Linked DNA regions of Paracoccus pantotrophus. The protein of the gene in region 1 binds, or shares a complex with, the protein of each later gene. Links are inferred from orthologs where the notes say so. Each region holds a gene or a part of one and is shown on either strand. Other genes may lie near its edges.

What was found. The genes of interacting proteins can lie anywhere in the genome.
Region 2: the proteins of ESD82_RS15585 (region 1) and fabF are in contact, whole or in part, in a solved structure (PDB 6OKG), measured with the Escherichia coli proteins. The link is inferred for Paracoccus pantotrophus from one-to-one orthologs.

Annotation. Positions count from the first base shown.
Region 1 is NZ_CP044426.1:1,034,966-1,042,823, forward strand. What follows is about bases 5,179-7,858. They hold ESD82_RS15585 (acyl carrier protein), read right to left. Parts: upstream 6,796-7,858; coding sequence 6,562-6,795; downstream 5,179-6,561. Other genes in these bases: ESD82_RS15575 (BMP family ABC transporter substrate-binding protein), read left to right, coding at 5,179-5,887; dps (DNA starvation/stationary phase protection protein Dps), read right to left, coding at 5,943-6,434; fabG (3-oxoacyl-ACP reductase FabG), read right to left, coding at 6,932-7,669; fabD (ACP S-malonyltransferase), read right to left, coding at 7,733-7,858. Also shown: dnaE (DNA polymerase III subunit alpha), read right to left, coding at 1-1,239; ESD82_RS15560 (ABC transporter ATP-binding protein), read left to right, coding at 1,332-2,846; ESD82_RS15565 (ABC transporter permease), read left to right, coding at 2,833-3,903; ESD82_RS15570 (ABC transporter permease), read left to right, coding at 3,900-4,787; more of ESD82_RS15575, read left to right, coding at 4,811-5,178. UniProt on the Escherichia coli protein: Carrier of the growing fatty acid chain in fatty acid biosynthesis.
Region 2 is NZ_CP044423.1:14,770-17,573, reverse strand. It holds fabF (beta-ketoacyl-ACP synthase II), read left to right. Parts: upstream 1-673; coding sequence 674-1,936; downstream 1,937-2,804. Other genes in the region: mltG (endolytic transglycosylase MltG), read left to right, coding at 1,933-2,804; ESD82_RS00105 (enoyl-CoA hydratase-related protein), read left to right, coding at 1-565. UniProt on the Escherichia coli protein: Involved in the type II fatty acid elongation cycle. Catalyzes the elongation of a wide range of acyl-ACP by the addition of two carbons from malonyl-ACP to an acyl acceptor.

The DNA of each region.
Region 1 (7,858 bases):
CACGTATTGGATCACCTCCTCGCGGCGATCCATGCAGAAGTCGATATCGAAGTCGGGCATCGACACCCGTTCCGGATTAAGAAACCGCTCGAAGAGCAGGCTGTAACGGATTGGATCCAGGTCGGTAATCGTCAGCGCATAGGCGACCAGCGACCCCGCGCCCGAGCCGCGGCCGGGGCCGACGGGAATGCCGTGTTCCTTGGCCCATTTGATGAAATCGGCCACGATCAGGAAATAGCCGGGAAAGCCCATCTGCTCGATGATGCCCAGCTCGAAGCGCAGGCGTTCCTCGTATTCCTCGACCGGGGCGGAATGCGGGATCACCGCCAGCCGGGCGCGCAAGCCGTCCCAGGCCTGGCGGCGCAGCTCCTCGACCTCGTCATCGGCAAAGCGCGGCAGGATCGGCTTGTGCTTCTTGACCGCGAAGGCGCAGCGGCGGGCGATCTCGACGGTGTTCTGGACCGCCTCGGGCAGGTCGGCGAACAGCGTCGCCATCTCGGCGGCGGTCTTGAAGTAATGCTGCGGGGTCAGCCGGCGGCGCGGCGCGGTCTGGTCGACATAGGCGCGTTCCGAGATGCAGATCAGCGCGTCATGGGCGTCGAAAAGCTCGGGCTTCGGGAAATAGACGTCATTGGTCGCGACCAGCGGCAGGTCCAGCGCATAGGCGATGTCGATCATGCCGCCTTCGGAACCCGCCTCTTCGGGGACCGGCTGGCCCTCGGCATCGTGATGGCGCTGCAATTCGACGTAAAGCCGGGTCGGAAAGGCGGCGGCCAGCCTTTCCGTCAGCGCGCGCGCCTCGGCCTGCCGGCCTTGCAGCACCAATTGCCCCAGCGGGCCGCCGGCGCCGCCGGTCAGGCAGATCAGCCCCTCGGCATGGCTCTCCAGCTCCTCGACCGTCACATGCGGCAGGGCATGGTCGTCGCGCAGGTAAAGGCAGGTCGAAAGCGCCATCAGGTTCAGCCAGCCCGCCTCGTTCTGCGCCAGCAGCACCACCGGGCCGGTGACATCCCTCGCCAGCGCGACCTGGCAGCCGATGATTGGCTGCACGCCGGCATCCTGCGCCTTGACCGAAAATTCCAGCGCCGCGAACAGGGCATTGCTGTCGGTCAGCGCCACGGCGGGCATGCCGTTCTGCGCCGCAAGATCGGCCAGCTTCTTGACCGGCACCGCGCCTTCCAGCAGCGAATGTTCGGAATGGGTGCGCAGGTGGATGAATCGGGGAGAATTTTCAGGCATGGCGCCAATCTAGGGGCGACCTGCCCAACTGTGCAATTGCCCCTCGGCGGAAAACCGCTAATCTTGCGCAAAAAGCAGCGAGGCGCGCAACAGTGAGCAATGTTTTCCGGGCCGAGGGCCTGGGCAAGACCTATCCCGGCGTGCGCGCCAATGACGATGTGTCCTTCGCGGTCGAGGCCGGCGAAATCCATGCCCTGCTGGGCGAGAACGGCGCCGGCAAATCCACGCTGGTCAAGATGATCTATGGCCTGGTGCGGCCGGACGAGGGGCGGATGGCGCTGCTGGGCGCGCCCTACGCGCCGCATGATCCGCGCGCCGCTCGTGCCGCCGGCGTCGCCATGGTGTTCCAGCATTTCAGCCTGTTCGACGCGCTGACCGTGGCCGAGAACATCGCGCTGGGGATGGAGAACCCGCCGCCGCGCGCCGAACTCTCGCGCCGCATCGCCGAACTGTCGCAGAGCTACGGCCTGCCCCTGAACCCCGCGCGCCGCATCGCCAGCCTTTCCGCGGGCGAGCGGCAGCGGGTCGAGATCCTGCGCTGCCTGTTGCAGAGCCCGCGGCTGCTGATCATGGACGAGCCGACCTCGGTGCTGACCCCGCAAGAGGCCGAGATCCTGTTCGCCACCCTGCGGCAATTGGCCGGGGCCGGCACGGCGATCCTGTATATCAGCCACAAGCTGGAAGAGATCCGCAGCCATTGCGACCGCGCCACCATCCTGCGCCAGGGCAAGCTGGTGGGCACGGTCGATCCGCGCGCCCATTCCGCGCGCGAACTGGCGGCGATGATGGTCGGGGCCGAGATGCGGCTGGTGGACCGATCGGGGCGCAAGCCCGCCGCGCCGGTGCTGGAGGTGCGCGGCCTGTCCACGGTCGGCGGCGAGGGCATGGCGCTGAAGGATGTCGCGCTGTCCCTGCGCTCGGGCGAGATCCTGGGCATCGGCGGCGTCGCCGGCAACGGGCAGGAGGAACTGCTCTCGGCGCTGTCGGGCGAGACCGCCACCGCGCCGGGCACCATCGCGCTGGAAGGCCGCGACCTGTCGCGCGCCGGCCCCGAGGCGCGGCGCCGCGCCGGGCTGCTGGCCGCGCCCGAGGACCGGCTGGGCCATGCCGCCGTGCCCGAATTCAGCCTGGCCGAGAACACGCTGCTGACCGCGGGCGCCCGGCAGGGGCTGATCCGCAAGGGCCTGATCGACCGCAAGGCGGCCACCGCTTTCGCGCAAGAGGTGATCCGCGCCTTCGACGTGCGCACCCCCGGCCCGGATACGGCGGCGGGCGCGCTGTCGGGCGGCAATTTGCAGAAATTCGTCATCGGCCGCGAGGTGCTGGGCCGGCCGCGGGTGCTGGTCGTCAACCAGCCGACCTGGGGCGTCGATGCCGCCGCCGCCGCCGCCATCCGCCAGGCGCTGCTGGACCTGGCCGCACAGGGCGCGGGACTGATCGTCATCAGCCAGGATCTGGACGAATTGCTGGAGCTTTCGGACCGCTTCTGCGCCCTGAACCAGGGGCGGCTGTCCGCGCCCCGCCCGACCGAGGGGCTGACGGTCGAGGAGATCGGGCTGATGCTGGGCGGCGCCCATGGCATGGAGGTGGCGCATGTTCCGGCTTGAACCCCGCGCTTCGGCGCCGCTGGTCTGGCAGGTCGCGACCCCGGTCCTGGCGGTGCTGGCCACGATGATCGTCGGCGGCGGGCTGTTCGCCGCCATGGGCTTCGACCCGCTGGCCGCGATCCGCACCATCTTCTGGGATCCGCTGTTCGGCCCCGCCGCCGGCTATTCGCGGCCGCAACTGCTGGTCAAGGCCGGGCCGCTGATCCTGATCGCCTCGGGCCTGGCGCTGGGGTTCCGCGCCGGGATCTGGAACATCGGCGCCGAGGGCCAATACATCATCGGTGCCATCTGCGGCGCCGCGGTGGCGCTGGCCGCCTATCCGCTTGACGCCTTCTGGATCTTCCCGGCGATGATCCTGGCCGGCGCAGCGGGCGGCTGGGCCTGGGGCATGGTCCCGGCCATGCTGCGCAACTGGTTCGGCGCGTCCGAGATCCTGGTTTCGCTGATGCTGGTCTATGTCGCGCAGCGCATCGCAGCCTGGATGGCCTTCGGCCCGATGAAGAACCCCGAGGGCTTCAACTTCCCCGGCTCGCGCAACCTGCAGCAATATGACCCCGCCGCGAACCCCGAGTTGATCGCCAATTCAGGCCTGCATTGGGGCGGCGTGGCGGCGGTGCTGGCCCTGGCGGCGATCTGGTTCGTCATGTCGCGGCATGTCCTGGGCTTTCACATCCGCACCGCCGGCGCCGCGCCGCGCGCCGCCCGTTTCGCCGGCGTGCGCCCCGAGCGGCTGGTGGCGCTGTGCCTGGGCGTCTCGGGCGCGCTGGCGGGCCTCGCGGGGCTTTTCGAGGTCGCAGGCCCGGCCGGGCAGATCACCGAAAGCTTCGGCTCGGGCTACGGCTTCACCGCGATCATCGTGGCCTTCCTGGGCCGGCTGCACCCCTTGGGCATCCTGCTCGCCGGGCTCTTGATGGCGCTGACCTATATCGGCGGCGAGCTGGCGCAGATGATGCTGAACCTGCCCGCGGCGACGGTGCAGGTCTTCCAGGGGATGCTCTTGTTCTTCCTGCTCGGCTTCGACCTGCTCACCCGCTACCGCATTCGGAGGCGCGCATGATCGACCCGCTGTCCGTCTTTATCCTGCTGCTCGGGGCGGCGACGCCGATCCTGTTCGCCGCGCTTGGCGAACTGGTGGTCGAGCGCGCCGGCGTGCTGAACCTGGGCGTCGAGGGCATGATGATCACCGGCGCGTTGGCCGGCTTCGCCGCCGCCCATGCCAGCGGCAGCCCGGCGCTTGGCTTCGCCGCCGCCGCCCTCGCCGGCGCGGCGCTGTCGATGGGCTTTGCCGTGCTGACGCAATTCCTGCTGTCGAACCAGGTGGCGACGGGGCTGGCGCTGACGTTGTTCGGCCTGGGCCTGACCGCGATGTTCGGCAAGCCCTATGAGGGGATGAAGGCCCCGGCGATGATCTCCGGCCCCCTGGGACTGAACTGGATGATCTGGCTGGGCATCGTCCTGGTGCCCGCGGTCTGGTGGTTCCTGGCCCGCACCCGGCCGGGCCTGATCCTGCGCGCGGTGGGCGAGAACCACGACGCCGCGCATGGCCTGGGTTATCCGGTGCGGCGGGTGCGCATCCTGGCCATCGGCTTCGGCGGCGCGCTGGCGGGCATGGGCGGCGCCTATATTTCCATCGCCACGGTGCTGCAATGGACCGAGGGCATGACCGCCGGCGCCGGCTGGATCGCGCTGGCCATCGTGGTCTTTGCGCAATGGAACCCCTGGGGGGCGCTGGCCGGCGCCTGGCTGTTCGGCGGCGTCACCGTCCTGCAGCTGCGCCTGCAGGCGGCGGGCGTCGCTGTGCCGGTGCAACTGCTTTCCATGGCGCCCTATCTCGCCACGATCATCGTGCTGGTGCTGATCTCGGCCCGGCAGAAATTCGGCCGCTCGGGCGGGGGTGCGGCCCCCGCCAGCCTGGGCCGGCCCTTCCACGCATTAAAATAGCCACAACCTGCAAGGAGCATGACATGAAACGCAGAACCCTTCTTGGCAGCGCCGCGGCGCTGGTGGCCAGCACGGCCCTGCCTGCCTTGGCGCAAGAGGAAAAGCTGAAGGTGGGCTTCATCTATGTCGGCCCGGTGGGCGACGGCGGCTGGACCTATCAGCACGACCTGGCCCGGCAGGCGGTCGAAAAGGAATATGGCGACCGGGTCGAGACCACCTATATCGAATCCGTGCCCGAGGGCGCCGATGCCGAACGCGCCATCACCCAGCTGGCGCTCTCCGGCCACAAGCTGATCTTCACCACCAGCTTCGGCTTCATGGACGCGACGATCAACGTCGCCAAGAAGTTCCCGGACGTGAAGTTCGAGCATGCCACCGGCTACAAGACCGCCGAGAACGTCGCCACCTACGACGCCCGCTTCTACGAGGGCCGTGCCGTCATGGGCACCATCGCCGGGCGCATGACCAAGTCGAACAAGATCGGCTATATCGGCTCTTTCCCGATCCCCGAGGTGGTCCAGGGCATCAACAGCTCGTATATCCACGCCAAGAAGGTGAACCCGGATGTCGAGATGAAGGTGGTCTGGGCCTATAGCTGGTTCGACCCCGCGAAAGAGGCCGACGCCGCCGCCGCGCTGATCGCCGAGGGCGTGGATGTGATCCTGCAGCACACCGATTCCACGGCGCCGCTGGCCAAGGCGCAGGAGGCCGGCGCCATCGGCTTCGGCCAGGCCAGCGACATGGCGGCCTTCAAGCCCAGCCCGCGGGTTTCCTCGATCATCGACAACTGGGCGCCCTATTACGTCAAGCGCGTGGGCGAGGTGCTGGACGGCAGCTGGACCTCGCATTCGGTCTGGCTGGGCATCGGCGATGGCGAGGTCGAGATCGGCGAGATCACCGAGGCCGTCCCCGCCGAGGTCAAGGAGGAGGCGCTGGCGCTGAAGGACAAGATCGCTGCGGGCGAATACCACCCCTTCACCGGGCCGCTGAAGAAGCAGGATGGAAGCGACTGGCTGGCCGAGGGGCAAGTGGCCAGCGACGAGGAACTCTCCTCGATGAATTTCTATGTCGAGGGCATCACCGCGCCGATGCCGAAATAACCCGCGGCACAAGCGGCAAACCGGGGCCCTGGCCCCGGTTCACCCTGCGGAAAGCCTATTCCAGATGGCTTTCCAGGAACCACAGATCCTTGTCCGCCGTACGCGAGGCGGCGGTGAACAGGTCGGCCGTATCGGCATCGCCGGCCTCGTCGGTCGCGTCTATGGCGGCGCGCACCTTCTCGCCATAGTCGCGCATCCGCTCGCAGACGGCCTTGATATGATCCTCGGCCTTGGTCAGGTCGGTGGGGTATTCCTTCAGCGTGCTGGCCTTGGCCACCTTCTCGACCGTGCCGACGGCCACTCCGTCCAGCACCTGCACGCGCTCGGCCATCATGTCCACATGCTCGTCCAGCCGCGCCTTCACGGTGTCGAACAGCTCATGCACCGCGATGAAGTTGCGGCCCTTGACGTTCCAGTGCGCCTGCTTGATCGCCGCCGACAGCGCCAGCGCATCGGCAAGGCGGGCATTCAGCTCGGCGATCGCGGTCTTGCGGGCATTGTCGCTCAACCCTTTGACATTCACGGCCATGAAACTCTCCTTCGTCAGGTTCGCCCTTGAAACGAAGGCAGCCGCGCGGCGGTTCCCCGCGACGCTGGGTCAAACCGCCGCAGCCAAGGAAAAGGGCGGCGCCTTCCACCGAAAGCACCGCCCCGAAAAGCTGCTCAGAGCTGGATCAGACCGCGCCCTGGATGAATTTCACCGCATCGCCAAAGGTCTGGATGGTCTCGGCGGCATCGTCCGGGATCTCGATGCCGAACTCTTCCTCGAAAGCCATGACCAGCTCGACGGTGTCCAGCGAATCGGCGCCGAGATCGTCGATGAACGAGGCGGTCTCGGTGACCTTCTCTTCATCGACACCCAGGTGCTCGACGACAATTTTCTTCACGCGATCAGCGATATCGCTCATGTCTCTTCCTCGTTTTCGCGGGCAATCCGCCCAGATGTTCCAGCGATTGCCGGTCAGAGCCCAGGGCGGTTCCCCTGCGGCCTTGTTTGCGGGATATAGCACGGGAACGTGATCTTGCAACCCGCATAAACCATCATCAGATCATCGCCATGCCGCCGTTGACATGCAGCGTGGCGCCGGTGACATAGCCCGCTTCGGGGCTGGCCAGATACAGCACCGCAGCGGCGATTTCCTGGGCCGAACCCATGCGCCCGGCGGGGATCTGCGCCAGGATCCGGCCCTTCTGCTCGTCGTTCAGCTTGTCGGTCATCGCCGTCTCGATGAAGCCCGGCGCGACGCAGTTCACCGTGATCCCGCGCGAGGCGACCTCATAGGCCAGGCTCTTCGACATGCCGACCAGCCCGGCCTTGGCAGCGGCGTAATTGCCCTGCCCCGGATTGCCGGTGGCGCCCACGATCGAGCCGATGTTCACGATCCGGCCCCAGCGCGCCTTCATCATGCCGCGCAGGACAGCCCGGCACAGCCGGAAGCTCGAGGTCAGGTTGACCTCCAGCACCTGTGCCCATTCCTCGTCGGACATGCGCATGAACAGGTTGTCGCGGGTGATCCCGGCATTGTTGACCAGGATGTCGACCGAACCCATGGCCTCGGCCGCCGCCTTGGGCAGCGCCTCGACCGCCGCCGCATCGGCCAGGTTCGCGGTCACGACATGCGCCCGCGCGCCCAGCTTCTCGGCCAGCTCGCGCAACGGCGCCTCGCGCGTGCCCGACAGCGCCACCGTGGCGCCGGCGGCATGGAGCGCCTCGGCCACGGCACCGCCGATCCCGCCCGAAGCGCCGGTCACCAGCGCATTCCTGCCTGTCAGATCAAACATCAAGCTCTTCTCCGTTTTCCAAATACCCCGGGGGAATCCCGCAGGGATGGGGGCAGAGCCCCCTCATGCCTTCAGCGCCGCGATATCCGCCGGAGCGCCTATGTTCCTGACCGCGGCATCCTTGGCGATGCGCTTGATCATGCCCGACAGCGCCTTGCCGGCGCCGATCTCCCAGAACTCGGTGACGCC
Region 2 (2,804 bases), on another replicon or contig:
GGCCGAAAAGAGCGCCGAGGAGATGGTCGAGGCGGATTTCTTTGCCATCTGGGACCGGTTCGCGGCGACGCGCACGCCCAAGATCGCGGCGGTGAACGGCTATGCGCTGGGCGGCGGCTGCGAGCTGATGATGATGTGCGATTTCGCCATTGCCGGCGAGGGGGCGAAATTCGGCCAGCCCGAGGTCAAGCTGGGCGTGATCGCCGGCATGGGCGGCACGCAGCGCATGACCAAGCTGATCGGGCGGGCGCTGTCGATGGACCTGCACCTGACCGGCCGGATGATGGACGCGGCCGAGGCGCTGCGCGCCGGGCTGGTGGCGCGGGTGGTGCCCGACGATCAGGTGGTCGAGGAGGCGATGGCGGCGGCGCGGCAGATCGCCGGCTATTCGCGGCCGGCGACGCGGCTGGCGCGCGAGGCGGTGATGCGGGCCGAGGAGCTGTCGCTGGCCGAGGGCGTCGCCTGGGAACGGCGGCTGTTCCACCGGCTGTTCGGCACCGAGGGCCAGCGCGAGGGCATGCGGGCCTTTCTGGAAAAGCGCAAGCCGGCGTTTCACCGCGACTGACCCGGAAGCGGGGGCGGCGGCCCGCCGGCGCGGCGGCGCTTTGCGTTGCGCGGCCGGCGGGCGGCGTGTAGAACCTGCCCGATTGAGCGTTGCGAAGGGAGCCCGTGCATGCGCAGAGTTGTCGTCACCGGACTGGGGATGGTCACGCCGCTGGCCTCGGGGGTCGAGGAGACCTGGTCGAGGCTTCTGGCCGGGGAATCCGGCGCCGGACCGATCACCCGGTTCGACACCAAGGACGTGGCGACGAAATATGCCTGCGAGATCCCCTTTGGCGACGGCTCGGGCGGGACGTTCAACCCCGACGACTGGATGGAGCCCAAGGACCGGCGCAAGGTCGACGACTTCATCCTTTACGGCATGGCCGCCGCCGAGCAGGCGGTGAAGGATTCCGGCTGGGAGCCCGCGAACGAGGACGAGCGCGAGCGCACCGGGGTCATGATCGGCTCGGGCATCGGCGGGCTGTCCTCGATCGCCGATACCGCGGTGCTGATCAAGGAACGCGGGCCGAAACGGGTTTCGCCGTTCTTCATTCCGGGGGCGCTGATCAACCTGGTCTCGGGCCAGGTCTCGATCCGCTTCGGCTTCAAGGGGCCGAACCATGCGGTCGTCACCGCCTGCTCGACCGGCGCCCATGCCATCGGCGACGCGGCGCGGCTGATCGCGCTGGGCGATGCGGATGTCATGGTGGCCGGCGGCACCGAGAGCCCGATCTGCGAGATCGGCATCGCCGGCTTCAACGCCTGCAAGGCGCTGTCCACCAAGCGCGAGGACGACCCCAAGGCGGCGAGCCGGCCCTGGGACGAGGATCGCGACGGCTTCGTCATGGGCGAGGGCGCCGGCGTCGTGGTGCTGGAGGAATACGAGCATGCCAAGGCGCGCGGCGCCAGGATCTATGCCGAGATCCTGGGCTATGGCATGTCGGGCGACGCCTATCACATCACCGCGCCCAGCGAGGATGGCGACGGCGGTTTCCGCAGCATGACCAATGCGCTGAAGCGCGCCAACCTCGCGCCGGGCGCGCTGGACTATATCAACGCGCATGGCACCTCGACCATGGCCGACGTGATCGAGCTGGGCGCGGTCGAGCGGCTCTTGGGCGATGCGGCGGGCAATGTGGTGATGTCCTCGACCAAGTCGAGCATCGGGCACCTGCTGGGCGCGGCGGGGGCGGTCGAGGCGATCTTCTGCATCCTCGCCATCCGCGACCAGATCTGCCCGCCGACCATCAACCTGGACAAGCAGGCGCGCGAAACCCCCGTCGACCTGGCCGCCAATGCCGCGGTGCGGCGCAAGGTGGATCACGTGCTGTCCAACAGCTTCGGCTTCGGCGGCACCAATGCCAGCCTGGTGATGGGGCGGGTCAAGGAATGATCTGGCGCCATATCGCGTCGAATTTCCTGACGCTGCTGATCGTGATCCTGATCGCGGTCGCGGCGGCCATCGCCTGGGGCAAGCACGAATACACCCGGCCCGGCCCCAGCGCCTTGGCCGCCTGCGTGCGCGTCGCCCCCGGCGCCAGCCTGAACGCGGTGAGCCAGCAGCTGGCCGAGCAGGGCGTGGTGTCCAATGCCTATGTGTTCCGGGCGGGCGCCGATTATGCCGGGAAATCGCGCGATCTGAAATACGGCTCCTACCTGATGCCGCCGCATGCCAGCATGGCGGAGATCGTCCGGGTCATCACCGCCGGCGGTCCCAGCACCTGCGGCACCGAGGTGGTGTTCCGCATCGGCGTGCGCGAGAACTCGGTGATCCTGCGCGACATGGATGCCGAGACCGGGGTCTTTGCCGAGCAGGCCAAATACAACCCCGCCAGCGAGCCGGCGCCCGAGGTCGTCACCGCGGCGGAGGCCAAGCCCGATGCGCGGCTGCGCATCTCGGTCGCCGAGGGGGTGACGAGCTGGCAGGTGGTCGAGGGGCTGAAACAGGCCGGTTTCCTGGGCGGCGAGGTCGCGGGCCTGCCCGAGGAGGGCAGCCTCGCCCCCGACACCTATGATGTGCAGAAGGGCGCCGACCGCGCCGCGCTGCTGGCCGAGATGGCGCGGCGGCAAGAGGCGATCCTGGCCGCGGCCTGGGAGGCGCGCGAGCCCGACCTGCCCTATGCCACGCCCGAGGAGGCGCTGGTCATGGCCTCGATCATCGAGAAGGAGACCGGCCAGCCGGAAGAGCGCCGGGTGGTGGCCAGCGTCTTTGTCAACCGGCTGCGGCAGGGCATGCGGCTGGAGACCGACCCGACGGTGAT